DNA from 3 places in the Sphingomonas sp. CFBP9019 genome. Region 2 is predicted to be linked to each of the others. Evidence: predicted binding sites of a transcription regulator. Region 2 holds the regulator's gene; each other region holds the start of a gene.
The links. Region 2 encodes LexA, which represses DNA repair genes until DNA is damaged. Its sites were predicted from a motif close to GTTCCNCNCTTGTTCT; they were not measured.
Positions count from the first base shown of each region.

Region 1: the regulator LexA is predicted to act here: its motif matches at 2,696-2,711, upstream of SOM18_RS12680 (MmcB family DNA repair protein).
Region 3: the regulator LexA is predicted to act here: its motif matches at 4,623-4,638, upstream of uvrA (excinuclease ABC subunit UvrA).

Region 1 is NZ_JAXCWK010000004.1:222,150-232,478, forward strand. It holds gene hpf (ribosome hibernation-promoting factor, HPF/YfiA family) at 1-417, shown strand, start outside; gene SOM18_RS12660 (PTS sugar transporter subunit IIA) at 519-986, shown strand; gene SOM18_RS12665 (PaaI family thioesterase) at 976-1,455, shown strand; gene SOM18_RS12670 (DUF1491 family protein) at 1,466-1,792, shown strand; gene SOM18_RS12675 (cell wall hydrolase) at 1,982-2,605, shown strand; gene SOM18_RS12680 (MmcB family DNA repair protein) at 2,723-3,220, shown strand; gene SOM18_RS12685 (ankyrin repeat domain-containing protein) at 3,281-3,937, opposite strand; gene SOM18_RS12690 (SCO family protein) at 4,012-4,611, shown strand; gene SOM18_RS12695 (YcgN family cysteine cluster protein) at 4,608-5,042, shown strand; gene SOM18_RS12700 (M48 family metallopeptidase) at 5,047-5,721, shown strand; gene SOM18_RS12705 (PBP1A family penicillin-binding protein) at 5,697-7,865, opposite strand; gene SOM18_RS12710 (NAD(P)/FAD-dependent oxidoreductase) at 7,985-9,070, opposite strand; gene SOM18_RS12715 (methyltransferase domain-containing protein) at 9,067-9,765, opposite strand; gene SOM18_RS12720 (type III polyketide synthase) at 9,759-10,329, opposite strand, start outside.
Region 2 is NZ_JAXCWK010000002.1:625,434-635,762, forward strand. It holds gene SOM18_RS06930 (ComEC/Rec2 family competence protein) at 1-931, shown strand, start outside; gene lexA (transcriptional repressor LexA) at 1,094-1,819, opposite strand; gene glp (gephyrin-like molybdotransferase Glp) at 1,888-3,072, opposite strand; cobalamin riboswitch at 3,310-3,522, shown strand; gene SOM18_RS06945 (HoxN/HupN/NixA family nickel/cobalt transporter) at 3,750-4,739, shown strand; cobalamin riboswitch at 4,900-5,116, shown strand; gene cobW (cobalamin biosynthesis protein CobW) at 5,255-6,304, shown strand; gene cobN (cobaltochelatase subunit CobN) at 6,310-9,603, shown strand; gene SOM18_RS06960 (cobalamin biosynthesis protein CobG) at 9,600-10,329, shown strand, end outside.
Region 3 is NZ_JAXCWK010000003.1:596,705-607,033, reverse strand. It holds gene odhB (2-oxoglutarate dehydrogenase complex dihydrolipoyllysine-residue succinyltransferase) at 1-756, shown strand, start outside; gene lpdA (dihydrolipoyl dehydrogenase) at 884-2,290, shown strand; gene SOM18_RS10865 (DUF4893 domain-containing protein) at 3,302-3,964, shown strand; gene SOM18_RS10860 (hypothetical protein) at 4,005-4,496, opposite strand; gene uvrA (excinuclease ABC subunit UvrA) at 4,649-7,549, shown strand; gene SOM18_RS10850 (response regulator) at 7,679-8,122, opposite strand; gene SOM18_RS10845 (HAMP domain-containing sensor histidine kinase) at 8,119-8,874, opposite strand; gene SOM18_RS10840 (restriction endonuclease) at 8,871-9,785, opposite strand; gene SOM18_RS10835 (hypothetical protein) at 9,983-10,329, shown strand, end outside.

The DNA of each region.
Region 1 (10,329 bases), on a different contig from region 2:
AAGGGGCTGGTGCTCAAGGGCCATGCCGATGCCTATGACGCCCGTGCCGCGTTCGACAGCGCCGCGGCCAAGATCGAAACCCAGCTTCGCCGCTATATGCGCCGCCTGAAGGATCGCCATGCCGGTGAAGCCGTGGCGATCGCGGAAAGCAACGGCTATGACAATGCAAGCTATACGCTGTTTCAGGAGCAGGTCACCGAGGACGATGCCCCCGATGCGCCCCTGATCATTGCCGAGACGCGCGTCGACATCCCCGAGGCCAGCGTATCCGACGCGGTGATGATGCTGGATCTTCGCAATACAGCCGCACTATTGTTCATGAATGCGGGTACTGGCGCGCATAACATGGTTTATCGCCGCGGTGACGGCACGATCGGCTGGGTCGAACCGCAACGCTCCGCATCCGCCGCACCATAATAGAGCGCGCGAGCCGCAACAGCTGTTGTGACGCTGCGCTTTACGCCCCCGTGCAAACCGTTAAGGCGGGGCGTGCGGGGGCGCTTTGAGACATGAACAGCATGAATGACTTCAGTGATATGCTGCGTCCGGACGCGGTCCTGACCGGCATGGTCGCGGCAAACAAAAAGGCCGTGCTTCACCATGTCGCCACGCTTGCTGCCGACATTGTCGAAGGCGACGCAAAAACTATCGCGGACCGTCTGATTGCCCGCGAAAAGCTGGGTTCGACGGGATTTGGCGGTGGTGTCGCGATTCCCCATGCCAAACTCGACGGACTGACGCAGGTTACGGCTGTGTTCGCGCGACTGGCGCAGCCGATCGATTTTCAGGCCGTCGACGATCTGCCCGTCGATCTCGTCTTCATGCTGTTGTCGCCGACCGATGCCGGCGCGGTTCATCTGAAGGCACTGGTGCGGATATCGCGCCGGCTGCGCGACAAGCTGTTCCTGGACAAGCTGCGCGGTGCGGGTTCGACCGATGCGCTCTATGCGCTGTTCACCGCCGATGCGGTCCGCGATGCCGCCTGAACTGGCCTCCGCCGGCGCCGAGGCACATTTCCGTGCGCTGGAATCGCTCTACGCCTGTGCGCCGATCAACCGCTTCTTCGAATCGACGCTCGAGATACCGGAGGCCGGCGTTGCGCGGATCCGGTTCACGATCGACGAACGTCATTATCACGCCGGCGGTGCCGCGCACGGGACGAGCTATTTCAAGATGCTCGACGATGCCGCCTTCTATGCCGCCAACAGTCTCGTCACCGATCGCTTTCTCCTGACGACCGCGTTCAACCTGCTGCTGACCCGCCCGTTAAAGGCGGGGCCGGTCATCGCCGAAGGCCGCTGGATCAGCGGGAAGCGCCGCGTGTTCGTCGCCGATGCCCGGCTGATCGACGCCGAGGGGGAGGAGGCGGCGCGAGGTACGGGTACATTCATGCGCTCGCGGATCGCCCTGGCCGGGCTTCCCGGATACCGCGTCTCGCCGCGCCCGCTGCCGTGATCGTCCTGCGATGAGCGGCCGTCTTCCCAGCGGCGTCCTCGTCAGTGCGCTGCTGCGACGGGTCAACGACGCGGGCGGTTTTGGCGCGGTGCTCGCCAAAGGGGACGCGCAAAGCGGCGCAATCCTAGTGGTCGCCATCGATCGGGGCGCCCTGCCCCGCCTGCTCGAGCGCGGGATCGGCGCCGACGGGCGAACGGCGCTGATCGACTCGACTCCGTCCGAAGACCTCGACGGCTATTGGCGTCGACGGCGGTCGCGCGACCCGGATCTCTGGGTGATCGAGGTGGATGTCGCAGCGGCGGAACGGTTCGCCGCTGAAACGATCCTGGCCGATTGACTCCAAAGTCCCCCCGATAGAGGGGATATTCAACATTGATTGGCGTTGTGCTGGGACGGGTGCGATCCGGATCAGTTACGCAGTCGGGGGGATGCCTGGACGATCGGCTCGTACGATTGGTTCCGTGGTCCAACCGCATCTGAATAAGTTTGAATGACGATTTTGCAGCGGGCCGCAACGATTGCGGTCATGACCTTCTCTCTCGCCGGCCTGTTCGGCAACAGCGCGCCCAGCCAGGCGACCGGCGTCGATCGCTCGACCGCCAGCCTTACCGCACTCGCAAATATAAACGCCCTCTCCTCTCAGAATGTTCCGCAGACCGTTCCCGCCGTGACGCCCGTCACCGCCGTCGAGCCCGCTGCACCGACCGCCGTCCAGACGTCGGCCGAGATCGAAGACGAAGAATTCGAAACGCTCGCCCAGGCCGTTGCCGCGCAGGATAGCGCCGCCGCCGACGAAGCGCTCCAGTGCCTTGCCGGCGCCATCTATTTTGAATCCAAGGGCGAGCCCCTCACCGGCCAGCTCGCCGTCGCCGAAGTCATCATCAACCGCGCCAAGTCGGGTCGTTTCCCCGCCGACGTCTGCGACGTCGTCAAGCAGCGCGGCCAGTTCAGCTTTGTTCGCGGCGGCCAGATCCCCGCGATCAACAAGGGCACGTCGTACCGCACCGCCATCGCCGTCGCGAAGGTCGCACTGGCCGATGCGTGGAACAGCCCGGCCGAGAAGGCGCTGTATTTCAACACCGCCGATCGCCGCCCAGCAGGCCGCGTTATCAAGGTCGCTTCGATCGGCAACCACGTCTTCTATCGCTGATCGACAGCCGATCCGGACAAGGTCCGGTTCATGATCAGCATCCCACCTGCATCGCCAACGCTATAAACAGTCCGTGAACGCGCTTGCGTCGTTCGCGGATTGTTCTATTTCTGGCGCATGCTCGACAACCCCCCGGACTCCTGCATCGACGAACCCGGATCGCCCCTATGTGCCGCCGACGTGGCACGCGGCGTGATCCGGATGTTGTTGCGCCACGACCTGACCGCGATGGCGGAGGTTCCCCTCGACGGGGGGCGTCGCGCCGATCTGATGGCGATCGATGCCCGCGGGCAGATCGTCGTCGTCGAGATCAAGGTGTCGCGCGCGGATCTGGTCGGGGATGGCAAATGGCCTGAGTATCTCGGGCATTGCGATCGCTATTTCTGGGCGGTGCCGGCCGGGTTCGACATGCGGCCGCTGCAGGGGGCGGCGTTTCTGCCCGAACGTACCGGGATCATCGTCGCTGACCGCTATGACGCCGCGATCGTCCGTGAGGCGCATACGACCCCCCTGCCCGCGCATGTCCGCAAGCGGTGCACTTTGGCCTTTGCAAGACGCGCCGCGCGCCGTCTGATCGCACAGGTCGATCCCGACGCCGCCGGTCTCGCCTTCTGATCCGGCTGGCGGCTGATCCTCCCGATACGCGGCAGGATCAGCCGGCCGGCGACGTGGTCGTCAGAATTTCGGTCCCGAGACCGCCTTGCGGGTCTTCTTCGGCGCATCGGCCAGCAGCTTGGTCACCACGACGTTGCGGCCGTCCTGCTTAGCATAATCGCGGGCCGACATGCCGGCGATGATATCCGCCTGATCGGGATCCGCATTTTCGTTGAGCAGCACGCGGATCATGGCGATGTCGCGGCGCTGAACGGCGCGGATCAACGGAGTCTCTCCTGCCGAATTGGCAAGGTTCGGATTGGCGCCGGCGGCGGTCAGGATCGGGATCATGTCGGTCTGGCCGAGCGTCACCGCGAGCAGCAGCGGCGTGTTGCCCTTGCCGTCGCGCAGATTGGCGTCGGCGCCCTTTTGCAGCAGGAACCGCAGATAGGTCTCGTCGGCACGTTTGATGACGATGTGCAGCGCACCCTCGCCTGTCGAGACGTCGCGTGCGTTGACGATGCTGCTGCCCGGACGTCCGAGCATCTCGAGAACCTCGTTGTTCTTCGACTCGCGCACTGCGTTCAGGAATTTATATCCCTCCGACTGGTTCTGCGCATGCGCGGCACGCGGGGCGATCACGGTGGCGGCGGGAAGCGCGATCACGGCTCCCATCAACAGGGCGCCCATGGTCTTGGCGCCCGTCGTCAGGGCGGGGCACTGGCGGATATACGACATCGATAGATCCTCGGGACGCGGGTGATGTGCGACGCTTGCGCCGCACGGGCTAACAGATCAAGGCTGGCTGTATCATGACCAATCGACGCCCCGCCCTTCTCGCCGCCCTCGCGCTCGCGGCGTGCAGCCCCTCTGCGCCCGATACGAGCGCGGCCCCCGCCACGCCGCCGCTTGCCGGGGCGCGGATCGGCGGGCCGTTCACGCTCGTCGATCAGGACGGGCAACAGGTCAGCGACCGCCGGTTCGCGGGCCAATACCGGATCATGTATTTCGGCTACACCTTCTGTCCCGATGTCTGTCCGACCGACATGCAGACGATCGGCGGCGCGATGAAACTGCTCGAGGCCAGCGATCCGGCGCTCGCGGCGCGGCTCGTGCCGATCTTCGTGACCGTCGATCCGACGCGTGACACCCCTGCGGTCGTCAAGCAGTTCGTCACCGCCTTTCATCCGCGCATCGTCGGGCTCACTGGCAGTCCCGCGGCGATCGAGACGGTGAAAAAGGAATTCGCGATCTTCTCGGCCAAGGGGGATGCCGCGCCCGGTGGCGGTTACCTCGTAAATCACTCGCGTCAGGCCTATCTGATGGATCCGGACGGCAAGCCTCTCGCGCTGCTGCCACAGGATAAGGGACCACAGGCCTTGGCCGACGACATCAAGCGCTGGGCCCGATGAGCGCCAGATTCTGGGAAGACACGCCGATCGAGAAGCTCGACCGCGGCCAGTGGGAAGCCCTGTGCGATGGTTGTGGCAAATGCTGCATCCACAAGCTCGAGGACGAGGATACCGGCGAGCTCGTCGCGACCAATGTGTCGTGCCGGCTGCTCGACCGGCGCAGCGGGCAGTGTTCGGACTATCGGCACCGCCACGCCTATGTCGCAGAATGCGTGCGGCTGACGACGTCGAATGTCCGCGATATCGACTGGCTGCCCTCGACCTGCGCCTACCGCCTGCGCGCGGCGGGCGAGCAGCTTCCCGAGTGGCATTATCTCGTCTGCGGCGACCGCGAGGCGGTCCACCGCGCCAAACAGTCGGTCCGCGGCTGGACGATCAGCGAGGACGAGGCCGGTGAGCTCGAATATCACGTGATCGACCGCGAACTCTGACGCGGTGATCGACGGCCTCGAGATCATCCGGCATCCGCGCGCACGCCGGGCCCGGTTGTCGATCGATCCCGCCAGCGGCCGCGCCCGGCTCGTCCTGCCCAAGCGGGCGGCGCTGAAGCAGGCGCTGGCCTGGGCGGAGGAGAAGGCGGACTGGATCGCCGAACAGCGCGCGCGGCTGCCGCGGCCGCAGCCCTTCGTTCCCGATGCGGTTGTGATGGTCGCCGATGAGCCGGTGACGATCGCGTGGACCCCGGGCAGCCGCCGCACGGTGGTCCGCGACGGCGCGATCCTGTCGCTGTCCGGCCCCGTCGAGACGATTCCCCGCCGTGTCGAGGCATGGCTCAAGCGTACCGCGCTGGGCCTGCTTGACCAGGAAACCGCCGAATATGCCGCCAAGGCGGGGGTCAGCGTCACGCAGGTCGCGATCGGCGATGCCAGGGGCCGCTGGGGCAGCTGCGCGTCGAGCGGGGTGATCCGCTACAGCTGGCGGCTGATCCTCGCCCCCGGCTTCGTACGGCGGGCAACGGTGGCGCATGAGGTCGCCCACCGCGTCCACATGAACCACGCGCCCGCCTTCCACGCGCTCGTCGCCGATCTCTATGGTGAGGACCCCACCCCTGCGCGCGTCTGGCTACGCACGCATGGCGCGGCGCTTCACTGGGTCGGTCGATCGTCCTGAAAGCGGTCGCGCGAACTCTCGCGTGACCAGTCCCGCTGGGGCGCGCGCGGCTGCGGCGCGGCGGGATCGCGGCGTGGTGCGTCCCGGCCCGTTACCCTGTCGATCCAGTCCTGGTTCAACTGCTGCTGCGGCACCTGCGGCACCTGCGGTGTCTGGTCGGACGGGTCCGCATCGGGGCGCGGTATCGGCTCGCCCGCCGGGGCATCGCTCGGCATATCCGGAACGCCGCCAGGCTCGATCGGATTGCCGTTCTCGTCGACCATCATCTGGCCGTTGTCGGGCTGGCCGAAATAGCTCTCCTCATCGGGTTCGAGCTGCCATTCGGGCAGGGTCACCTGCGTCTCGAACTGCTCGATCGGGCGATTGGCCGTGGCGGGCTTCATGAACGCCGCCCAGGCGCGAGCCGGTGCCGTACCGCCGTGCAGTCCGGAGATCGGCTTGGCATCGTCGCGACCCATCCAGACGCCGGTGGTGATGCCGCTGGAGAAGCCGAGGAACCAGCCATCCTTCGACGAACTCGTCGTGCCCGTCTTCCCCGCCACCGGGCGGCCGATCTGCGCGGCGCGCCCGGTGCCGGTGTTGACCGCGGTCTGCAACAGGTCGGTCATCTCGGCGGCGACATAGGGGGCGACGAGGACGTGGCTGCGATCGACCTCATGCGTGTAGATCGTCTGGCCGTTCGCGGTCACGCGCGTGATGCCATAGGGGGTCACCGCGACGCCCTTGCTCGCGACGCTGGCAAAGGCACGCGTCATGTCGATCACGCGGACCTCCGACGTGCCCAGCACCATCGAGGGATGCGTGTTGACCGTCGTCGTGATCCCGAACCGCCGCGCCATGTCCGCGACGGTCGTGAAGCCGACCTCCTGCCCCAGTTTCGCTGCGACGGTGTTCAGCGAATAGGCAAAGGCCGTGCGCAGGCTGACGGCGCCGGAATTGCGCCGCGAATCATTGCGCGGGCTCCATCCGTCGATCGTCACGGGTTCGTCGACGATCGAATCCTCGGGCTTGTGCCCGGCCTCGAGCGCGGCGAGATACACGAACAGCTTGAACGCCGAACCCGGCTGGCGGACAGCCTGTGTCGCGCGGTTGTAGATCGACGATACATAGTCCTTGCCGCCGACCATCGCCTTGACCGCGCCATCGCGGTCTAGCGATACCAGTGCACCTTGCGCACCCGGGGGGGCATTCGCCCGGATCGCGGCATCGGCATCGCGCTGCATCGACAGGTCGAGCGTCGTCCACACCTCGAGCGGTGCCTCGGTCTCGTCGATCAGCGTGTCGAGCTGCGGCAAGGCCCAGTCGGTGAAGTAGCGGACGCTGTTCTGCTTCGGCTCGGGCGCCAGTTTGAGCCCCTGCACATCGGCATCGGCGGCCTCGCTCGCGCTGATGACGCCGGTTTCCGCCATCGTCTTCAGCACGACGCCCGCGCGGCCCATCGCCGCCTCGGCATCCGCGGTCGGCGAATAATTGGACGGTGCCTTGACGAGCCCGGCGATTACCGCCGCTTCGGCCAGCGACAGGCGGTCCGCCCCGTGGCCGAAGAACTTGCGCGACGCGGCGTCGATCCCATAGGCGCCGCCGCCATAATAGACTTTGTTGAGGTAGAGTTCGAGGATCTGGTCCTTGCTGAACTTGCGCTCGAGCGCGAACGCCAGGATCCATTCGCGGAACTTGCGCCCGAACTTCTTCTGGTTGTTCAGGAAGACGTTGCGCGCGAGCTGCTGCGTGATCGTCGACCCGCCCTGAGTCCAGCGCCCGCGATCGAACCGTACCTTGACCGAGCGTGCGATCCCGACCGGATCGACGCCGAGATGCGAGCGAAAGCGCCGATCCTCGACCGCGACGGTCGCGTCGCGCATCACCGCGGGGATCTGGCCATAGGAAAGCCATTCGCCGAAACTCGGCCCCATCGACACGATCACGCTGCCATCGGCGGCATGTACCCGGATCATCTGGCCGTTGGGCGAGGATTTGAGGCTTTCGAAGCTCGGCAGCTGCGCGCGGGCGATATAGATCGCGATCACCAGCGCGCCGAGCGCGAGGATGGCAATACCGGCGAGAACCTTCAGGAGGAGGACAAACCGGCGGCGCCATGAGGAGCGAGGCCGAGAGGGGCGGGAAGCGGGACGCGCGCGAGCCATGAAGGGTCGACGAAATACGCCTTAACCGCGGCGCCGACAAGCGGTTCGCGTGTGCGCCCGCGGCACGCGCACTCCGCCCGGCGTTTCGTCGACAGTATTCATCGCCGCGCGACGGCGCGTCACGCGCCGATCCGGGTCGCCTGCGCGAGCATCCGGATCAGTACGGGATGCGCGAAGGGAATCAGCTGGGCTGCACCGCGGCTTTCGGCCACCCGGCGCACCGCGCCCGCCACCCCGATCGGCCGCGCGAGCGTCCGCGCCAACTGCTGCTGCCATGCCGCTGCGCCCCCTGCCCCGTCGGTGCGATAGGCGCGCGCGGCAGCGAGTCCGCTGGCCAGCGCGATGCCCATGCCCTCGCCCGCCAGCGAGGGGATCACCCCCGCCTGATCGCCCAGCCTGTACTGCCCCGCCTGCCCCGTCGTCTGGCGCCAGCCATAGGGGACGTTGGCGATCGCATCGATCGTCGCATCCGGCGCGATCGCGGCGACCCATTCGCCAAGCACAGGCATTGCGCGGCCGAGCTCGGCGAGCAGATCCGCCGGCGTTCCCGCTTCCTGCAACCGCGAGCGATGTACTGCCATGCACAGATTTGCGCTGCCATCCTCCTGCATCGCAAGGCCGGCATAGCCCCGGTCGAAGAGATACAGGTCGATCTGCCCCGCCAGCGCTCGGGCCATCGCCGGCGGGGGCATGATGCGGACGCGTATCCCGAGCGTCGGATCTGTGCCGCGGGCGCTTGCCGGCCGTGCGGTCCCGCGGACATCCGACTTGCCGTTCGCCAGGAACAGCGCGGGCGCGGCGATCACCGCGCCATCGGCGGTCCGCACCTGGCCGTCTTCGATCGCCCGGACGGTCACCCCGCGTTCGATCGCTGCGCCCTGCGCCACCGCGGCGGCGAGCAGAACGGTATCGAGCCGCCGTCGCGATACCGATAGCGCAGGCCTTGGCAGCGCGGCATGCGCGACGTGGCTACCGGCGAAGATCCGGACGGTCGTCGTTCGCGCCGGGTTGAGCTGATCAGGATCGATTCCCAGCCTCGCCAGCGTATCGAGCGTCCGCCAGCTCAGGAACCCGCCGCACAAGGCGTCGCCCGTCTCGCGGCTACGCTCGATCAACAGATGCGGCAGGCCCGCGCGTGCAAGCTCGATCGCGACCGCCGCCCCTGCCGGCCCGCCGCCGACGATCAGCGCGCGCGTCGCGGTCACCGCAGCCGTTCGACGCACAGTCGGAACGGGAACGCCCGGAACACGCGCGCACCGCGGATCCCCGCCTCGTCGAGGATCGCCGGCCATTCGTCGGGCCGGTACGACCGCGCGATCGACAGCGTCCCGTCGTGACGCACCATCGGATGCCAGCGCGCGAGCCGTGCGAGAATCGGAAATCCGCGATGCGCAAACCCGTGGCGATGCAGATCGTTGATCAGCCAGCATCGCGCATGCGTGTCCATGAACCGCAGAAAGGCGATCAGTTGCGCATGGCTCATATGGTGCGCGACCAGGCTGCTGACGATCGCATCCCAGCGGGGTTCCCCACCCGTCTTACCGGCAAGATCGGCGTAATCCCCCGTGACATAGCGGATCGTCGATCCCGTGTCCGTATGCATGCGCGCGGCCTGTTCGCTGCGGGGATTGAGGTCGACCCCGACCAGTTCGGTGTCCACGCCTCGCCTGCCTGCCCAGCGCTCGATCGTCCTCAGCATGTCGCCATCGCCGAACCCGACATCGAGCAGCCTCAGCCGTGTCCGCCCCGCGATGACCCGCTTCAGAAAGGCAAGCGTCGGACGCGCCGCCATCGTCACGACATTCACCTTCGCGAGATCGGCGACCACCGCGGCATAGGTCTCCGGCGACAGGTCGTCGGAGTCCATCAGTTCCTCGGCTTGCGCCCGCGTCGTCAGCATCGCGGTGCGCTTCGGAAGCCGATACCCTCGGCTGCGAGACCCGGGCCGAACGCCAGCGCAACGCCGCGGGCGATGTCCGGCCCGGCGAGCAACCGCTGCAGCACGAACATCAGCGTCGCCGACGACATGTTGCCGTTCGCCGACAGCACCGCGCGCGACGCGTCGAGTGCATCCGCCGGGAGCGTCAGGGCATGCTCGACCGCATCGAGGATCGATCGCCCGCCGGCATGGACCGCCCATCCGTCGACCGTATCGGCGGGGCGCCCGCCGCTCGCGGCGGCGCGGAAGGCGGGATCGGCGAGCGCCTGCGCGATCCGCCCCGGTACTTCTCCGGACAGATGCATCGCAAAGCCCTGGTCGGTGATGTCCCAGCGGATCAGCGCCTCGCTGTCGGGCAATGCGGTGGCGAACGGCGCTTCTAGCTCGAATCCGCTCGGATCGCTGGTCACCAGCGCCGCGGCGGCACCGTCGCCGAACTGGAGCATCGCCAACAGCGGCTCGATCTCGGACACCGCCTGCAGGTGCAGCGTGGACAGTTCGACGGTGACCACCAGGACGCGCGCG
Region 2 (10,329 bases):
GCCGATCGCGGTCTATCATTTCCACAAGGCCGGGCTGTACGGCGCGGTCGCCAATATCGTCGCGATCCCGCTGACCACGTTCGTCGTCATGCCGTTCGAGGCGCTGGCGCTGCTGCTCGACACGATCGGGCTCGGCGCGCCGGCCTGGTGGCTGGTGCAGCATGCGCTTGACGCGCTGCTGTGGCTCGCGCGCGGCGTGGCGCATGCACCGGGCGCGGTCCGCGCGCTGCCGGCGGTTCCCGACGGGGCGTTTGCGCTGATGGTCGTCGGCGGGGTGTGGATCGCGCTGTGGCGGACGCGGTGGCGACGGATCGGAATCCTGCCCTTGGCGGTCGGCGCGATCTGGGCGCTGACGACGCCGTCACCCGATATCCTTGTGACGGGCGATGGCCGCCACGTCGCGGTCCGGACCGCCGCAGGGCTTGCACTTCTTCGCGATCGGGCGGGGGACTATGTCCGCGATACGCTGGCGGAGAATGGCGGGGTCGACGGAGAACCGCTGCTGCTGGCGGATCAGCCCGACGCGCGGTGCAGCCGCGAGCTGTGCTTGACGGATGTCGTCGCGCGGGGGCGGGCGTGGCGTGTGCTGGCAACGCGCAGCGTTTACCGGGTGCCGATCGCCGAGATGCTTGCCGCCTGCCGGCGCGCGGACATCGTCATCAGCGAGCGCGGGCTGCCGCGTGGTTGTACGCCGCGATGGCTGAAGCTCGATCGATCGGTGCTCGCGCGGACCGGGGGGATCGCGTTGACGTTGACCGCGGGGCGGATGGTGACGGTGCTCAATCCGGGGGACCGGCACCCGTGGCGCGATCCACCGACGCTGGCGCGGCCAATGCGACGGTTCGGGGCGGCGGGCGATCAGCATGGGCTGGCCGGGGGGGCGGCGTCGGTCCGGTTTCGGGTGCCGGCTCGGGGGTGGTCAGAGCGATAGGTCGCGACTGGGTATGTCGGGTCATGATCCTGCGAAGGTGGGGCCTCCGATTGGGAGGGCCGCAATTCCGAAACGCGGACGATGGTGCCTGGGGCCGTTGGTCACGAACGCCACTGCCGGGTGGCGCTGGCGGTGATGACCGCCAGCGCCACCCGGCATTCGTCAGTCGTAGCGGCGCAGGATACCCGACAGCTTGCCCTGAACCCGGACCTGTGCGGGCGCATAACGCTGGGGGTCATAGGCGCGGTTGGCCGGGTCGAGCCGGACCATCGCGCCCTCGCGGCGGAAATATTTCAACGTCGCTTCGCTGTCCTCGATCAGCGCGACGACGATCTCGCCGTCGCGGGCGATCTCGGTACGGCGGATCAGCGCGTAATCGCCGTCGAGGATGCCGGCTTCGACCATCGAGTCCCCCGAAACCTCCAGCGCATAATGCTCGCCAGTGCCGAGCAACGCGGCCGGGACGGCAAGCATCGAGCTGCCCTCGAAGGCTTCGATCGGGACGCCGGCGGCGATCCGGCCGTGCAGCGGGATCTCGACGACGTCGTTCGCCGCGATGCGGGCGGGCGACGCGGGCGTGGCGCTGGCCGTGTTCGGCGCAGATACGGTGTCGGCCGATGCCGCCACCTTCGGCCCCGACTTCGCCGCCGTCTGCCCTGTTGCAGCCTCGGGACGCTCGGGCATCCTCAGCACTTCGAGCGCGCGCGCCCGGTTGGGCAGGCGTCGGATGAAGTTGCGCTCCTCAAGCGCGCTGATCAGACGGTGCACGCCCGATTTCGATTTCAGGTCGAGCGCGTCCTTCATCTCCTCGAACGAGGGCGACACGCCCGTCTCGGCGAGGCGGTCATTGATGAAGCAGACAAGCTCGTGCTGCTTGCGCGTGAGCATAACAGTTCTCCGTCCGGAACAGACGAGGAACTTCTATGGAACACTTGCAGCTTCGTCAAGCGGTGACGTCACGCGATGACGAGGATTTCCGCCGAGTCGCCCGCCCTTGCCGCCGGCGCGTCGCCGTCGCGGATGATCAGGCAGGACGAACGGGCGAGCGTCAGCAGCATCGAGCTGTCCTGGATGGTCGAGGCATAGGCGCGACCCTTGCGCAGTTCGGCGCGCATATAGTCGGTCCGCGACTGGTTGGGCGGAAGATCCTCGCCGAGCAGCGCGTGCGTCGTCTGCGGCAGGGGATCGCGCGCGCCGAGCATGTGCGCGACCACGGGGCGGACGAAGAGGATGGCGGTGACGAAGGCGGAGACCGGGTTGCCAGGTAGGCCGAGCAGCATCGTCCGGCCAAGCGCGCCCGCCATCATCGGCTTGCCCGGGCGCAGCGCGATCCGCCAAAAGTCGATGCTGCCGCCCGCCGCCTCGATTGCGGGGCGGACGAGATCGTGATCGCCGACCGACGCGCCCCCCGTGGTCACGAGCAGATCGGCATCGACCCCGGCAAAGGCGTCACGCAGCGTGTCGAGCCGATCGGGGAGGATTCCGAGATCGATAATGTCGACGGGCAGGTCGGCGAGCATCGCGGCGAGCATGATGCCGTTTGATTCCGGTAGCGGGACGGGGTCGCTGGTCGAGCCGGGTGGAACGAGCTCGTCGCCCGTCGCGGCGACCGCGACGCGCAGGCGGCGGCCGACCGATAAGGCGCCGTGCCCGCCGGTCGCCGCGACCGCGATGCGCGCGGGCGTCAGCCGGTCGCCGGCCGCGATCAGCCGCGTGCCGGTCGCGAAGTCGAGCCCCTTGCGGCGCGTGTTGCGCCCTTCGAAGGCGGGGCCTTCGCCGTCGAGCATCAGCCGGTCGCCGTCGCGCGCGGCTTCCTCCTGGACGAGCACCGTGTCGGCGCCCGCCGGCATCGCCGCGCCGGTGAAGATCCGCGTCGCCTGTCCCGCGCCGACCGAACCGGTGAAGGGGCGCCCCGCCGCACTTTCGCCGATGACCGTCCACGGCCCGGGCAGATCTGCGTAGCGGATCGCATAGCCGTCCATCGCCGAGAGGTCGGTCGCTGGCTGGGTGCGGCGGGCGAGAATGTCCTCCGCGGCCCAGCGGCCCATCGCCGAGCGCAGCGGCACGGTTTCGGCGGGGACGCGCGCGGCCATGGCGAAGAGGCGGGACTGGGCGTCGGCGACGGGGACGAGAGGGCGCATGCGGGCTCCGTTCAGCGGGGCGATGAAGGTCTGCGCTGCTCGCACGATTGCCGCGGGGCGGAAAGCGGGCAACGCCGCGACCGGCAGGACACCGGTCGGTTATGCGATCAACGTACGAGGTAAGGCAGACGTTGCGGTGAGATGGGACGACATGCCCTGCGTTGCGTCGCGCGCAAATCCTGTCGTCAGCGCAGGCAAAACGCGCTAGCCCTGTGGCGCAGGTCCGACGCAAGCCGGATCCGCACAGATCGCGTCGGTGCCCCTCGGGGCTTGAATGGGAATGCGGTGCGGGGTTCGCCCCAAGACCGCAGCTGTCCCTGCAACTGTAAGCGGCGAGCGACACGCACCCGCCCCCTGCGACGGGGGCAGCCACTGGGCCGATGGCCTGGGAAGGTGTGCGTCGAGCCTTGACCCGCGAGCCAGGAGACCTGCCGGCGTCTGGTCGCTCTTGTCCCGGTCCAGGGGGTGGCCGAGGCACGGTGAACGCCGTCTGAGCGACGACAATGCGGCGGGGGCCGCATCGGCGACGCATGCCGGCCGCTCAGGGCGTCCGGTCGGCGCGCGTCCCGGTCGTTCGCGGCAGGCCCCCGTCCTCGTCGGACGCCGGGGATGTGCCAATGACCAAGATCATGACCGGGCGGACCGCCGGTCGTTCGACGCGACACCGGATCGGCTGGATGTTCGCGATGCTGGTGGCGGCCAATATCGCCGCCTGGGGATGGGCGTTCGCGCTGTTCCAGGCGCAGCCGCTGATGCTGGGCACCGCGATGCTCGCCTGGGGGCTGGGGCTGCGCCACGCGGTCGATGCGGATCATATCGCGGCAATCGACAATGTGACGCGCAAGCTGATGCAGGATGGGCAGCGGCCGATCGGGGTCGGCTTCTGGTTCGCGATCGGCCATTCGGGGATCGTCCTGATCGCCGCGGTGGCGATCGCGCTGACCGCGAGCGCGCTGGCGCAGTTCGAGGCGTTCAAGCAGGCGGGCGGGGTGATCGCGACGCTGATATCCGCGCTGTTCCTGTTCACGATCGCGACGATGAACCTGATCATCCTGCGATCGGTGTGGCGGACCTTCGGCCATGTCCGCGGCGGCGGGCGCTATGTCGAGGAGGATCTCGACCTGCTGCTCGGCAATCGCGGGCTGCTCGCGCGGCTGTTCCGGCCGATGTTCCGGCTGGTCACGCGCAGCTGGCACATGGCGCCGCTCGGCTTCCTGTTCGGGCTGGGGTTCGACACCGCGACCGAAGTCGCGATCCTCGGCCTGTCGGCGAGCCAGGCGGCGGACGGGTTGTCGATCGGTACGGTGCTGGTGCTGCCGGTGCTGTTCGCGACGGGCATGGCGCTGGTCGACAGTGCCGACGGGGTGGTGATGCTCGGCGCGTATGAATGGGCGTTCGTGAAGCCGATCCGCAAGCTGTATTACAACATCACGATCACGCTGATCTCGGCGATCGTCGCGATCGCGATCGGCGGGATCGAAACGCTCGCGCTGCTGGCGTCGAAGCTGGGCCTGAGCGGGGGCGTGTGGGACGTCGCTTTGGCGCTGGGCGAGAATTTCAACGGGCTGGGCTTTGCGATCATCGCGCTGTTCGTGGCGTGCTGGGTGCTGAGTTTCGCGATCTACCGGTGGAAGCGGTTTGACGAGATCGAGGTGGTGCGGGGGTAACGAGCAGCGTCGTCATCCCGGGCTCGACCCGGAACCTGGAGCCGGGCACCGGATCATGCGTGGCCCTGGGTCCTGGCTTTCGTCAGGATGACGGCGGTCATGTGCATTGGCACAATCGCCAAACTCCTCTAAACCCAACCCCGAGGTTTGGTTCTACCGAACCTCAACAGATCGCGCCGGTGCCCTTCGGGGCTTGAATGGGAATGCGGTGCGGGAGCTTTGCCTCCCAATGCCGCGGCTGTCCCTGCAACTGTAAGCGGTGAGCGAGACGCACAGGCCCCCGATGCGGGGGCAGCCACTGGGTCACGGGACCTGGGAAGGCGTGCATCGAGCTTCGACCCGCGAGCCAGGAGACCTGCCAGCGTCATGGTCGCTCTTGCCTTGATCCAGGGGATGGTCGCGGCACGGTACTCCGTCTGAGCGACGAACGCGTGTGGCCGTCTTGGTCGCGCGCGCGTGTGGCTGCGGATGTGCGTCCGTCCGTGGCTGTCGTTCCGACGCCCGGAGAGTATCGCATGACCGAACCCCAGCCGACCCTGGCCAAGATTCCCGTCACCATCGTCACCGGATTCCTCGGCGCGGGCAAGACCACGCTGATCAGCCATCTGATCCGTAACGCCGGGGGCCGGCGGCTCGCGGTGATCGTCAATGAATTCGGCACGCTCGGTATCGACGGCGACATCTTGAAGGGGTGCGCGATTCCCGATTGCCCGGCCGAGAACGTCGTTGAGCTCGCCAATGGCTGCATCTGCTGCACCGTCGCGGACGACTTCATCCCGACCGTCGAGACTTTGCTCGCGCTCGACCCGCGGCCCGACCATATCCTGATCGAGACGTCGGGGCTCGCTTTGCCCAAGCCGCTGCTCAAGGCGTTTGACTGGCCCGCGATCCGGTCGCGGATCACGGTCGACGGGGTGATCGCGCTGGCCGATGCGGAAGCGGTCGCCGCGGGACGGTTCGCGCCCGACCTCGCCGCGATCGAGGCGCAGCGGCGCGCGGATCCGAGCGTGGATCACGAGACTCCGCTCGCCGAGGTGTTCGAGGACCAACTCGCCTGTGCCGATCTGGTGCTGCTGACCAAGGCGGATCTGGCGGGCGAGGCGGGGGTGGCCGCGGCGCGCGCGGTGATCGCGGCGGAGTCCGCGCGTGCGTTGCCGGTGATCGCGCTGACCGACGGGGTGATCGATCCGCGCGTCGTGCTCGGGCTGAACGCGGCGGCGGAGGACGACATCGCCGCGCGACCGTCGCACCATGATGGCGCGGACGATCACGAGCATGACGATTTCGACAGCATGATCGTCGACCTCGGCGAGATCGCGGACCCGGCGGCGCTCGCCGCGCGGATCGAGACGCTCGCGCGCGACGCCGACATCCTGCGCGTGAAGGGTTATGCCGCGGTGACGGGCAAGCCGATGCGGCTGCTGGTGCAGGCGGTCGGGGCGCGGGTGCGGACGCAATATGACCGGCCGTGGCGCGGCGACGAGGCGCGCCAGACGCGGCTGGTGGTGATCGCCGAGCATGATCGGATCGACCCCGCAAGGATCCGGGCCGCGCTTCAGGGCTGACGGCGATGCACGTCGTCTTCCGCGAAAGCCACGGGCTGGAGGAGAGTGCGGTCCCGCAGGACCTCGCGCAGACTCCGGCGGATCTCGTCGTCCTGTCCTTTTCGGACGGGGATCTCGGCGCGTTCGCGGCCGGGTGGCGGCGTGCGGCGGCGAACGGGAGCCCGCTGCCGTCGCTCCGGCTCGCCAACCTGTCCGCGCTCGCGCATCCGCTGTCGGTCGATACCTATGTCGAGCGGACGCTGGCGGGGGGTGAAAGCGCGAAGGGGATCGTGATCCGGCTGATCGGCGGGCGGTCCTACTGGTCCTATGGGTTGCAGCAGGTCGAGGCGCTGGCGCGGGCGCGGGGGATCGCGCTGGCGGTGCTGCCGGCCGACGGGCGGATCGACGCGCGGCTCGATGCGGCGTCGACGGTGCCGGTGTCGACGCTGCGCCGGCTCGCCGCCCTGTGTGACGATGGCGGCGCGGTCGCGGCGCAGGCGGCGCTGGCGCAGATGGCGCTGGCGGCGGGGCTCTATGCCGGGCCGGTCGCGGGGGTGAAGACGGTTCCCGAGGTCGGTGGCTGGCAGCCGCGCGACGGGGTGACGTGCCCGGCGGCGTTCGCGATGACCGCGACGCGGCCGCGAATCCTGCTGATCTTCTACCGCTCCTATCTGACCGCCGCGGATCTGGACCCGATCGAGGCGCTGCATGCCGGGCTGGGTGCGGCGGGGTTCGACGTCGTTGGGCTGTTCGGGCCGTCGTTGAAGGCGCCGGGCGTCGCGGGGTGGCTCGGGCGCTGGGTCGTCGCACTGCGCCCGGCGGCGATCGTGAACGCCACCGCCTTTTCCGGCCGCGGCGCCGATAACAGCTCGCCGCTCGACGGAGCGGGGGTGCCGGTGTTCCAGGTCGCGCTGGCGACGTCGGACCGCGCCGCCTGGGCGGGATCGACGCGCGGGCTGTCCCCCGCCGACCTGGCGATGCACGTCGTTCTGCCCGAGGTCGACGGACGGCTGCTCGCAGGCGTCGCGAGTTTCAAGGAGGACGGCGTCCGCGACGACGCTCTCGGCTATGCGCGGCGCGAGCACCGGGCCGATCCCGAGCGGATCGCGGCGATCGTCGCGCGCGTCACCGCGTGGGTGCGGCTGGCGGAGCGGTCGGTCGCGGAGCAGCGGCCCGCGGTCGTGCTGTCGACCTATCCGGGCAAGGACTATCAGATGGCGCATGCGGTCGGGCTCGACGCGCTGGCATCCGCCGAGGCGATCGTCGAGGACCTGGCGGCGGCGGGCTATGCGACCGGAGGGGCGGCGCCGCAAGCGCTGGCCGGGGCGCTGGAGACGGGGCGGCTCGCATGGCCGGTCGCGGCGTATCGTGCGGCGCTTGGGGGCTTGCCGGCCGTGTTGCGCGACGCACTCGAGGAAAGCTGGGGCGCGCCCGAGGACGATCCGGCCTGTATCGACGGCGCGTTCCAGTTCGCGGGCGTCGAGCGGGGGCGCGTGGTGATCGCGCTCCAGCCCGAACGCGGGCGCAGTGCGGCGCGGGTCGGGGAGTATCACGACCTGTCGCGCTGTCCCTGCCACGCCTATGTCGCCTTCTATCTGTGGCTGCGCGCGCGGAAAACCGATGCGCTGATTCATGTCGGCGCGCACGGGACGCTCGAATGGCTGCCGGGCAAGGCGGTCGCGCTGTCGGGGGAATGCTGGCCCGAGGCGCTGACCGGGGCGATGCCGGTGCTCTATCCGTTCATCGTCAACGATCCGGGCGAGGCCGCACAGGCACGGCGGCGGATCGGCGCGGTGACGATCGGCCATGTCCCGCCGCCGGCGGCGACGACGCGCAGCGGTGCGGGGCTGGGGCGGCTCGAATCGCTGCTCGACGAGTTTTCGACCGCCGACGGGCTCGACCCCGCGCGGCGCGACCGGCTGCAGCGCGACATTGCGGACGAGGCGCGCGCGAGCGGACTGGCGGCGACGCTGCGGCTCGACGAGGCGGCGAGCCAGGTGGAGGCGATCACCCGTATCGACACGTTCGTGTGCGACGTGAAGGAGAGCCAGTTCGGCGACGGGCTGCACGTCTATGGGCGTGGCGACCAGGGCGAGGCCGAACGCGACGGGTTGCTGAACGCGTTGCGGGGCAAGCGGATCGCGGCGGGGCCGTCGGGGTCGCCGTGGCGCGGACGCAGCGACGTCCTGCCGACCGGGCGCAACCTGTATGCGACCGACGCGCGCGCGGTGCCGTCGCGCGCGGCGCATGCGCAGGGCGTGCGGCTGGCCGACGAGCTGGTCCGCCGGCATCTGCAGGACGAGGGCGACTATCCGCGCGCGCTGGTCGTCGACCTGTGGGCGTCGGCGACGATGCGGACCGCGGGCGAGGAGTTTGCGATGGCGCTACACCTGCTCGGCGCGGAGCCGGTCTGGGATCATGCGTCGGACCGGGTCACGGGGGTCGAGATCCTGCCGCTGGCAAGGCTCGACCGGCCGCGGATCGACGTGACGCTGCGTGTGTCGGGGCTGTTCCGCGATGCGTTTCCCGCGCTCGGCCAGATGTTCGGGCAGGCGGTGCGCGCGCTGGCGCTGCGCGACGAGCCCGGTGACTGGAACCCGTTCGTCGGCGCTGCCGTCGGTGCGCGCGTCTATGGGCCCGAGCCGGGTCGCTACGGGCTCGAGCTGGGTGATGCGGGCGAGGCCTATGGCGAGGCGGCGCGGGCGGCGGCGGGCGCCGCGTGGCTGGCGGCGTCGAGCCATGCGCTGGACGGGGCGGGCGATGACAATGCGACGCGGTTCGACCCGGCGGGGATCCGCGACCGGGTCGTCGCCGCCGACGGGTTCGTCCATGTCCAGGATTTGCCCGAGACCGACCTGTTGCTCGCCGCGGATTATGCCGCGCACGAGGCGGGGTTCGCGGCGGCGCAGGCGGTTGCCGGGGGTAAGAGCGCGGCGCTGTATCATCTCGATGCGCGCGATCCGGAACGGCCGCGCGCGCGGTCGCTGGACGAGGAGGTTGCGCGGGTCGTTCATGCACGCGCGGCGAACCCGGCCTGGGTCGAGGGGATGATGCGGCACGGGTTTCGCGGGGGCGCGGAGATCGCCGCGACGCTCGACCATATGGCGATGTTCGCGCAGCTGGCGCGAGTGGTGTCGCCCGAGCTGATCGATCTCTATTATGATGCGACATTGGGGCGCGACGCGGTGCGTGCGTTTCTGGAGAGCGCAAACCCCGCGGCGCTGGCGGCGATGACCGCGCGGTTCGCGGCGCTGCACACGGCGGGGCTGTGGCCGACGCGGCGCAATTCGATCCTCGCGCAGCTCGACCTGCCGGCATGAGCGCGTTCGTCGTCAAGGGATGGTGCCCCGATGCGTGGCGGCCGATGGCGGCGGGCGACGGGTTGCTGGTGCGGATCCGCCCGCCGCTCGGGCGGCTGACGCGCGCGCAGACACTCGCGCTGTGCGATGCGGCGATCGCGTGGGGAAATGGCGAGATCGACGTGACCAGCCGCGCGAACCTGCAGATCCGCGGCGTGACCGAGGCGGGCTGGCGGGGGCTGGTCGAGGCGTTGCTGGCCGTCGGGCTGATCGATCCCGATCCGGAGCGCGAGGCGCGCGGTGCGATGCTGGTCGCGCCCGACTGGCGGGACGGGGACGATACGCAGCATATCGCCACCGCGTTGCGCGAGCGTTTGGCTGACCTGCCGGTGCTGCCTGGCAAGGTTGGTTTTGCGATCGATGCGGGCGCTGCACCGGTGCTGACCCGCGCGCCCGCCGATTTCCGGGTCGAGCGCGCGGTGGACGGCAGGCTGCTGGTGCGCGGCGAGGGGCGTGCGGCGGGGGTGAACGTGACGCGCGACACCGCGGTCGACGCGCTGATCGCGCTGGCGCGGTGGTTCGTCGACAGCGGCGGTGCGGCGGCGGGGCGGATGGCACGCCATGCGGCGGCCGTGCCGGGGCCCGCGACCTTGGCTCCCGCACCTGCCGCGCCGCCGCCCGAGGCCGGGGCGCACCCGCTGGGCGCGGCGATCGCGCTCGGCTTCGGGCGGATCGCGGCAGCGGATC
Region 3 (10,329 bases), on a different contig from region 2:
CCCGCTCCGGCCGCAGCACCTGCGCCCGCACCGGCCGCAGCGCCCGCAGCCTCGGGCCGCGGTGAAGAGCGCGTCCGCATGACGCGCCTGCGCCAGACGATCGCCAAGCGCCTCAAGGAAGCGCAGAACACCGCCGCGATGCTGACGACGTTCAACGACGTCGACATGACCGCGGTGATCGAGGCGCGCGCCAAGTACAAGGATCTGTTCGAGAAGAAGCACGGCGTCCGCCTCGGCTTCATGGGCTTCTTCGTGAAGGCCGCGACCATGGCGCTGCGCGACATCCCGTCGGTCAACGCATCGATCGACGGCGACGACATCGTCTATCACGATTACGCCGACATCTCGGTCGCGGTCTCGTCGCCGGGCGGCCTCGTCGTCCCCGTGATCCGCGATGCCGACCAGATGTCGGTCGCGACGATCGAGAAGACGATCGGCGACTTCGGCAAGCGCGCCAAGGACGGCGCGCTCAAGATGGACGAGATGAAGGGCGGCACCTTCACCATCTCGAACGGCGGCGTGTTCGGTTCGCTGATGTCGACCCCGATCATCAACCCGCCCCAGTCCGCGGTCCTCGGCCTCCACCGCATCGAGGAGCGCCCGGTCGTCGTGAACGGCCAGATCGTCATCCGCCCGATGATGTATCTCGCGCTCAGCTACGATCACCGCCTGATCGACGGCCGCGAAGCCGTGACGTTCCTCGTCGCGCTCAAGAACGCGATCGAAGACCCGACGCGCATCCTGATCGACCTGTAAATATCTAACCACCCCGGCGCAGGCCGGGGCCCAGTGGGGAAGGCCGCGGTGACGAAGCGCCTCGCCCTCCCCATATATCTCCCAACTGGGCCCCGGCCTGCGCCGGGGAAGTAAGAGAGAAGCGACAATGGCTGACTATGACTATGACGTCCTCGTAATCGGCGCAGGCCCCGGCGGCTACGTCGCCGCGATCCGCGCCGCACAGCTCGGGCTGCGCACCGCCTGCGCCGAGAGCCGCGATACGCTCGGCGGCACCTGCCTCAACGTCGGCTGCATCCCGTCCAAGGCGCTGCTGCATGCCTCCGAGCTGTACGAGGAGGCCAAGGCCGGTCACATGACCAAGTTCGGCGTCGAGTTCACCGGCGTCACGCTCAACCTCGACCAGATGCACGCCGAAAAGGCCAAGGCCGTCAAGGAACTGACCGGCGGCGTCGAATTCCTGTTCAAGAAGAACAAGGTGACCTGGCTGAAGGGCAAGGCCGCGTTCCAGGACGCGCACACCGTCGACGTCGCGGGCCAGACGGTCACCGCCAAGAACATCGTCATCGCCACCGGCTCGAGCGTGATGCCGCTCCCCGGCGTCGAGGTCGACCAGACCACGGTCGTCGACTCGACCGGCGCGCTCGCGCTCCCCAAGGTGCCCGAGCACATGGTCGTCATCGGCGGCGGCGTGATCGGTCTCGAACTGGGCAGCGTCTGGCGTCGCCTCGGCGCGAAGGTCACGGTCGTCGAATTCGTCGACCAGATCCTCCCCGGCTTCGACGGCGAAGTCCGCCGCGAGAGCGCCAAGCTCTTCAAGAAGCAGGGCATGGAGCTGAAGCTCTCGACCAAGGTCACCGGTGTGACCGTCGACAACGGTGTCGCGACCGTCACCGTCGAGCCCGCTGCCGGCGGCGCGTCCGAGACGATGACCGCCGACGCAGTGCTCGTCTCGATCGGCCGCAAGGCGAACGTCGACGGCCTCAATCTCGAAGCCATCGGCCTCGAGCTCAACAAGCGCGGTCAGATCGAGACCGACCACAGCTTCAAGACCAAGGTCGACGGCGTGTGGGCGATCGGCGACTGCGTCCCCGGCCTGATGCTCGCGCACAAGGCCGAGGACGAGGGCGTCGCGGTGGCCGAGAACATCGCCGGCCAGACCGGCATCGTCAACGAGGACGTCATCCCGTCCGTCGTCTACACGATGCCCGAAATCGCCGGCGTCGGCCTCACCGAGGAAGCCGCGAAGGACATGACCGCCGAATCGGGTGGCATCAAGGTCGGCAAGTTCCCCTTCGCCGCCAACAGCCGCGCCAAGACCAACCGCGACACCGACGGCTTCGTCAAGGTCATCGCCGACGCGAAGACCGACCGCGTGCTGGGCGTCTGGATCGTCTCGAGCCTCGCCGGCACGCTGATCGCCGAAGCCGCCATCGCGATGGAATTCGGCGCGACCAGCGAAGACATCGCCTACACCTGCCACGCGCATCCGACGCATGCCGAGGCGCTGAAGGAAGCGGCGATGGCCGTACAGGGCAAGCCGATCCACATCTGAGTCCGACCGCGCGAGGGCCGTAGCGCAAGCTACGGCCGAGCACCCGGCGGTCGGACCGGCCGGCGGCGCTCCAGCGCCGTCCGACGACAGGGGCTTAGCCCCTGTCCGGCCAAGCCCGCTCCAAGCTGCGTTTCGGAAGGGCGTCGGTGGAAACCCCACCGGCGCCCTCTCCACGTCTCCCGATCGCGCGCGAAACATACCCGCTCTCAAGCCCAAACCCCATGAGCGACCGCACCCCCCTCCGTCATCCCGGCGAAAGCCGGCACCCACGGTCACGGCGAACCCGGCGATACGGCGTCGTCATAACCCGGCCCGCGACCATGGGTCCCGGCGTCCGCCGGGATGACGGGAAGGGGAGGCGCCACAAAATCGCTCCCGCACCCGCCACAACCCGCCCCCCCCCGTCATCCTGGCGAAAGCCAGGATCCAGAGCTGCAAGCGTAACCCCCTGCGGCTCTGGATCCTGGGTCGAGCCCGGGATGACGGCACCGGGTGGGCGCAACATGTCTCTCGCCATCGATCGCCGGGCCGTAGCGGCAGGCAAACCCGCAACGACCCGCACCCCATCCGTCATCCCGGCGAACGCCGGGACCCATGGTTACGGCGGACCCGGCGATCCCGTGCTGCCATAACCCTGTCCGCGGCCATGGGTCCCGGCGTCCGCCGGGATGACGGGAAGGGGAGGCGCCACAAAATCGCTCCCGCCCCCGCGACGACCCACACCCCTCCCGTCATCCCGGCGAAAGCCGGGACCCAGAGCCCCAAGCGCAGGCACCCGCGGCGCTGAGTCCCGGTTCGGGCCGAAATGACGACAGGCAGGGGGTTGCCTCGTACCCTGCCAACCTCCACCAACCGCTCACCCGCACCTCACCGCATCCAGCCCTCACCTCGGGTCGAAACTGAGCCAGATTAGTGCAGTTGTTAGCAATCCGTTTACCAGCCCGGCATAGCCACTCGTCTCCACGCCGCGGCGACGCCATCGTCGCGACCGGCCGTGCAAGGAGCCTGCCCGTGCGTGCGTTGATGATCCTGGCGGTAGGAACGGCCTGTCTCGCCGGCTGCGCGACGCAGCCCCGGGGCGGTAGCGCGGGCAAGGCCCCGGCCGTTGCGGCGGACCCCGCACCGGCCGCCCCAAACTGGACGACGATCGCGACGCCCGACGACCGCGCCCGGCTCGCGGCGCTCGGCGACAACTGGACGCGCGCGCGCGCCGCGGTGCCCAGACGGCTGGCGGGGCGGATCGCGGCCGAGGGTGCGCTGCTCGATCCCGCAGGCGCACTCGACCTTCCCGCGCTGTCGCCCGGCTCCTATCGCTGCCGGCTGGTCCGGCTCGGCGGGCGGGCGGGCTATGCGAGCTTCGCGCCCGATTTCTGCTATGTCGACGGCGACGGCGCGGGGCTCTCCTTCACCAAGCAGACCGGCACGACGCTGCCCGGTGGCTGGCTGCACCCCGACACCGACCGGCGGCAGGTGTTCCTCGGCACCGTCCGCACCACGCCCGCGCAGGTCGCGCCGCCCTATGGCACCAACCCGGCACGCGACGTCGCGGGCGTCGTCGAACGCGTCGGCCCGCTGCGCTGGCGCCTCGTGATGACGCGCGCGGGGCAGGGCGCGATCCTCGATCTCTACGAACTGGTCCCGGTGCCGCCTGCGACGCCCGCGACGCCGCGCTGAGCACAGAATCCTCCCCCTTGCGGGGGAGGATCGTGGGAAGTCAGCCCTTTGGCGGCTTGGCGAAGTTCGCCGCGAAGCGTTCCAGGCCTGATGCGAACGAGTCGATCACCTTCGCGAATTCGGGCGGCAGCGCAGCAGCGTCGCTCTTGGGCGGTTCCGGCGTCTCGCCCGCGAACGGCCCGCTGCCCGCCGTCGACGCGCCCGGAGCCTCCGGCGAAGCCTCGGCCGAGGATTCGGGCGGCTTGGGCGGCTTAGGCGGCTCGGGCGATGCAGGTGGCGGCGTCGCACCGCGCATATCCTTCGCCGTGATCGCGATCGCCGCCATCATCAGCCCGGCCGCGATCACCTGGCGTCCCGCGGGCGTGCCCATCTGCCGCGTCAGCGCCGCCGCGATCCCCGCGAACGGTGCCGCGCCGCCATGCTTGCCCGCCTTGGCGGAACAGCGCGCCTCGAAACCCTCGCCTTTCGTCGCGCCCGTCTCGGCCTCGCGCTCGCGCGCCTCGCGTTCGCGACGCTCCTTCTTCTTGCCCATCTCGGTCTCCAGCACTGTATTGTACTAACAATACACTATGTAACTATCGTCGGCACCTTGGACAATGGTTCGGCGTTACCCATCTTTGCGAGCACCCGCCCGGCGCCCTCCCGGGCTTGTCGCGTCCGAACAAATGTGGAACAGACTTTCCTATGCTGACCAAGATTTCCGTACGCGGCGCGCGTGAACACAATCTCAAGGACGTCGACATCGACATCCCCCGCGACACGCTGACGGTGATCACCGGGCTGTCCGGCTCGGGCAAGTCGAGCCTCGCGTTCGACACCATCTATGCCGAGGGTCAGCGCCGCTACGTCGAGAGCCTGTCCGCCTATGCCCGCCAGTTCCTCGAACTGATGCAGAAGCCCGATGTCGACCATATTGAAGGGCTCAGCCCCGCGATCTCGATCGAGCAGAAGACGACGAGCCGCAACCCGCGCTCGACCGTCGCGACCGTCACCGAGATCTACGACTATATGCGCCTCCTCTGGGCGCGCGTCGGCATCCCGTACTCGCCCGCGACCGGTGAGCCGATCGCCGCGCAGACCGTCAGCCAGATGGTCGACCGCGTCATGGCGCTCCCCGAGGGCACGCGGCTGTACCTGCTCGCCCCCGTCGTCCGCGGCCGCAAGGGCGAGTATCGCAAGGAACTCGCCGAGTGGCAGAAGGCGGGCTTCACCCGCGTCCGCATCGACGGCACGATCCACGACATCGACGAGGCGCCCGCGCTCGACAAGAAGTACAAGCACGACATCGAGGTCGTCGTCGACCGCCTCGTCGTCGGCGGCGAGATCGCCACGCGCCTCGCGGAATCGTTCGAAACCGCGCTGAAGCTCGCCGAGGGCCTCGCCTATGTCGACCCCGCCGACCCGGTCGAGCCGCACACGCCCAAGTCCGAAATCCTCGGCAGCAACGCCCCCGACGGCCGCATCGTCTTCAGCGAGAAGTTCGCCTGCCCGGTCAGCGGCTTCACCATCTCCGAGATCGAGCCGCGCCTCTTCTCGTTCAATGCCCCGCAAGGCGCGTGCCCGGCCTGTGACGGCCTCGGCGAGAAGCTGCTGTTCGACGAGGACCTCGTCGTCCCCAACCACATGCTCAGCATCAAGAAGGGCGCGGTCGTCCCCTGGGCGAAATCCAACCCGCCCTCGCCCTATTACATGCAGGTCCTCGGCAGCCTCGCGCGCGAATACAAGTTCGACATCGAGACCCCCTGGGGCGAGCTCCCCGAGGAGGTCCAGCGCGTCATCCTGCACGGCTCGAAGGGCAAGCCCGTCACGCTCACCTTCATCGACGGCAAGAAGAAATACGACGTCTCCAAGCCGTTCGAGGGTGTCATCGGCAACCTCAACCGCCGCCTGCTCCAGACCGAGAGCGCGTGGATGCGCGAGGAGCTGAACAAATACCAGTCTGCCGCCCCGTGCGAGGTCTGCGCCGGCGCGCGCCTGAAACCCGAGGCGCTCGCGGTCAAGATCGCGATGGAGGACATCAGCTACGCGACGCACCTCTCGGTCGTCGATGCGCTCCAGTTCTTCACCGACATGCCGCAGCACTTGGGCGACCAGCAGAACGCGATCGCCGAGCGCATCCTGAAAGAAATCGTCGAGCGCCTCGGCTTCCTCAACAATGTCGGCCTCGACTATCTCAACCTCGACCGCACCTCGGGAACCCTGAGCGGCGGCGAGAGCCAGCGCATCCGCCTCGCGTCGCAGATCGGCAGCGGGCTGTCGGGCGTGCTCTACGTCCTCGACGAGCCCAGCATCGGCCTGCACCAGCGCGACAACGACATGCTCCTCAAGACGCTGCGCCGTCTGCGCGATCTCGGCAACACCGTGCTCGTCGTCGAGCATGACGAGGACGCGATCCGCACCGCCGATTACATCATCGACATGGGCCCCGGCGCGGGCGTCCGCGGCGGCCAGGTCGTCGCGCAGGGCACGCTGAAACAGATCCTGAAGTCGAAGGGCAGCATCACCGCCGACTATCTCAACGGCACACGCGAAGTGCCGGTGCCCGCCACGCGGCGCAAGGGCAACGGCAAGAAGCTCACCGTCCACAACGCCACCGCGAACAACCTGACGGGCGTCACCGCGAGCATCCCGCTCGGCACCTTCACCTGCGTCACCGGCGTCTCGGGGTCGGGCAAGTCGAGCTTCACGATCGACACGCTCTACGCCGCCGCCGCGCGCGAGCTCAACGGCGCGCGCATCGTCCAGGGCAAGCACGACAAGATCACCGGCCTGCAATATCTCGACAAGGTCATCGACATCGATCAGTCGCCGATCGGCCGCACCCCGCGCAGCAACCCCGCCACCTATACCGGCAGCTTCACGCAGATCCGCGACTGGTTCGCGGGCCTCCCCGAAGCCCAGGCGCGCGGCTACAAGCCCGGCCGGTTCAGCTTCAACGTCAAGGGCGGCCGCTGCGAGGCGTGCCAGGGCGACGGCGTGCTCAAGATCGAGATGCACTTCCTCCCCGACGTCTATGTGCAGTGCGATGTCTGCCACGGCGCGCGCTACAATCGCGAGACGCTCGAGGTGAAGTTCAAGGGCCACAGCATCGCCGACGTGCTCGACATGACCGTCGAGGACGCCGCCGAGTTCTTCAAGGCGGTCCCCCCGATCCGCGACAAGATGGCGATGCTGGTCGAGGTCGGTCTCGGCTACGTCAAGGTCGGCCAGCAGGCGACGACGCTCTCGGGCGGCGAGGCGCAGCGCGTCAAGCTCGCCAAGGAACTCTCGCGCCGCGCGACCGGCAACACGCTCTACATCCTCGACGAGCCCACCACCGGCCTGCATTTCGAGGACGTCCGCAAACTCCTCGAAGTCCTCCACGCGCTCGTCGAGCAGGGCAACACCGTCGTCGTGATCGAGCATAATCTCGACGTCATCAAGACCGCCGACTGGGTCCTCGACCTGGGGCCGGAGGGAGGCGTCAAGGGCGGCGAGATCGTCGCCGAAGGCACGCCGGAAAAGGTTGCCAAGGCCAAGGGCAGCTTCACGGGCAAGTATCTGGCGCCGTTGCTGGAGAAGAAGGTGATCGAACCCGCTAGGTAAAGCGAAGCTTCTAATACAGCCAGAGTGTGGCAGACCGCACGAGTGCGAAGAGTACCGCCACGTGGAGGCGGGGGCTATTCAGCGTCATGACTAGGCCGGCAGCAGGTACTTCTTCGTTCGCTTTGCCGTTTAGGACTTCTTTGTTGGATCATAAGATAAAATTGACTCTATTTCCTCTTTAAGCATTTTCGGGCGACCTTTCATAATATATGTGCACCGCAGCCTTTCGGCCTCGGCAGCAATTTCTGGGTCCCGATGAACTGTATAGACAACGACTTGTCTATTTCTATATCCCGAATTACGAGCCCTCCAGGCAGCGTAGAGCCCCGGATACTTACTGTATAAATCCCCCTTTGATGCGACGTCTGCTGACAGCGGTGGAAAAACGGGTATATTTAGATCGATAATGCTTATCCGATGAGAGTTATTTTGTAGCTCATCTACACCTTGATTTACGTCTGTCTTCATCGTGACGGTAAATCCACCATCTTCAAGGTAGTCGGAAAGCCAAAGAATGTTGTGTGGCTCGTCGTCGATAATAAGTGCCGTCAGACTTGTATCTTCGTCGGTCATGGCCTCATCCTTTGTGATTCAGGAAATGCGTTTGGAAGTCTAATAAGGAACTCAATACGTTCGTCACCTATGAGTTGAACCTCCAGCTTTCCGCCGTGGACCTCTTCAACAATCTTTTTGCAAATGTACATCCCAATGCCCGTGCCCGAGGCAACCACTTGTCGCGCATTGATACCCCTGTATCCCAACTCAAATATTCTTGGTAGTTCGGCTCGATTTAAGGGCCTTTTCATAGTACTTTTAATGGATACAAGTAGATTTCCCGAATCTCTTTGTATCCATTGATTAACGTTTACAGTGGTATTAACTTGACTATACTTTACGCAATTATCAAATATGTTGATATAAACCTGATTTAATAGCTCAAGATGGCCTCGAACCCTGTTTGCAATAAATCTCTCTTCCAAGGATATTCTTATACCCTTTAGCTCGGCATCTTCTTGAAAAAACATAGCAGATCGGATTATCTGTTCAGGAACAAGAATATCTCTTTGTTCATAGGATGTTAGTCTTTGAAAACCTTGAGCAAAATATGCCAAATTTCTGATTAGGGAAATGCATTGTTCAAGCTGTGCTCGAGCTGCCCGTAGGCGCTGATCCTTTCTTTTTTCGTCTTTAATCTTGTTCTCAACAATGTTGTCTAATGTTCCTGCTACGCCATTAAGCGGGTTAACAATCTGATGAACAAAGTTTGAAAGAAGAACAAGATCCAACGATGACTCTTCGAGATCTTGTGAGGTTTCTCTACTCATTGTGGATCCCTTGACCTAATCATCACTGATGATGGAGACGTTATAACCTGTTCGATTTCCGACCAAAGGGCAATTTCGGTCAAGGTCGAAGCAGCGCTACCAGAAATTGGTAATCTGGAGTTCTGAGCGTCTACATGTACCCAACCATCATATTCCGATAGCGAAAGCGCGGCGGCGGCAGTTACATGTCGCAAAGTTCCTATGTATGCCTCAATGCCTGCTGCATCAAACGGCATCAGTATCTTGCTTCGAGGAACTACCCAATCCGGTATTGAATGCCAGGGAGTTAAAATGAATGCCGCCCTCTGATAGCGTTCAATATCTTGCGTTCGTTGGAAGACTAGATTGGCGATCGCCGATGCGGCATGAAGCGCAGTTTCCGCTGGATGTTGCGCTATATAACTCGCCTCCGCTGCTTGTGAAAACTTTAACCCATGAAGACTTATCGACTGAAGACTAACTGCCGCACTGGGGGACTCGCTAAGTCCATATCGTGTAGCCACGTTGACGTGAGTTCTCAAACGCGATGCTAGCTGGTATCCTCTCCAAAATCGGATCTGCAAGTGATTATCAGAATTCCATCTAGAAATTTCTGTCTCACACACGGGGGATGGGTTAGATGTGCTGATCATCAGAAGATAATCAGCTTTATGGTTGTTTGCATAAGCAAGCTTTTGAAAGACGGTTGGCCAGTCAATCGACGACGAGTAGCGCTTGCACTCAGCGTACCACCGTTGATTAGTCTCGGCACCACTGGCATCTGTGAGTGTGTAGGAAGCCTCTATATCTCGACCTCCATCTGCACCAGGAGTTCGCCACACCATCGACGAAAATCCAGATACCTGCATTAGGTCATAGGCTAAGTTCTCAAACTCTGCCGGGGAAAGTTCAATTAGCGTCCTGAGTGTCATGTAAAGATGCTAGCAGACCAGCGCACGGGATCAACCGCGTAGCATTCTCATATCAGCAGCGTGGTCACCGCCGCCCGACCGCCGAATTGCACGAAACTCCTTCCTAAAGGTACGGAATGACCGCCCCGGGGGGCTGTCCTACTACCCCCGTTTCAGCATATCTGATCGGTCCTCTCCCCTCGGGATAGGATCAAAACGTGAACAAACGTTCCGACACGCCGCCCCGCGCACCGGTCTTCGCGACGGTCCCCGGCACCGACTATGCCGCGCTCTACGCGCCCGAGCCCATAAAGCCGCGGATCACCTCGACCGCCGACACCCCCAGATGGGGCGGCACGCCTGCGCGGCTGCGCGTGCAGCCCGGCCCCGCCGTCCCGGGCGCCGGTCTGGCGGTCCCCCGCGCGATCGTGTCCGGAGACGGCGCCCCCGCGAGCTATCCCCGCACGGACGATCGCTACACGGCCGTGACGGCCTCGCCGCCCACCACCTTCGTCACCGGCGGCGCGGAGGACGACGACGACGCCCCCCTCGACACGCCCGCCGC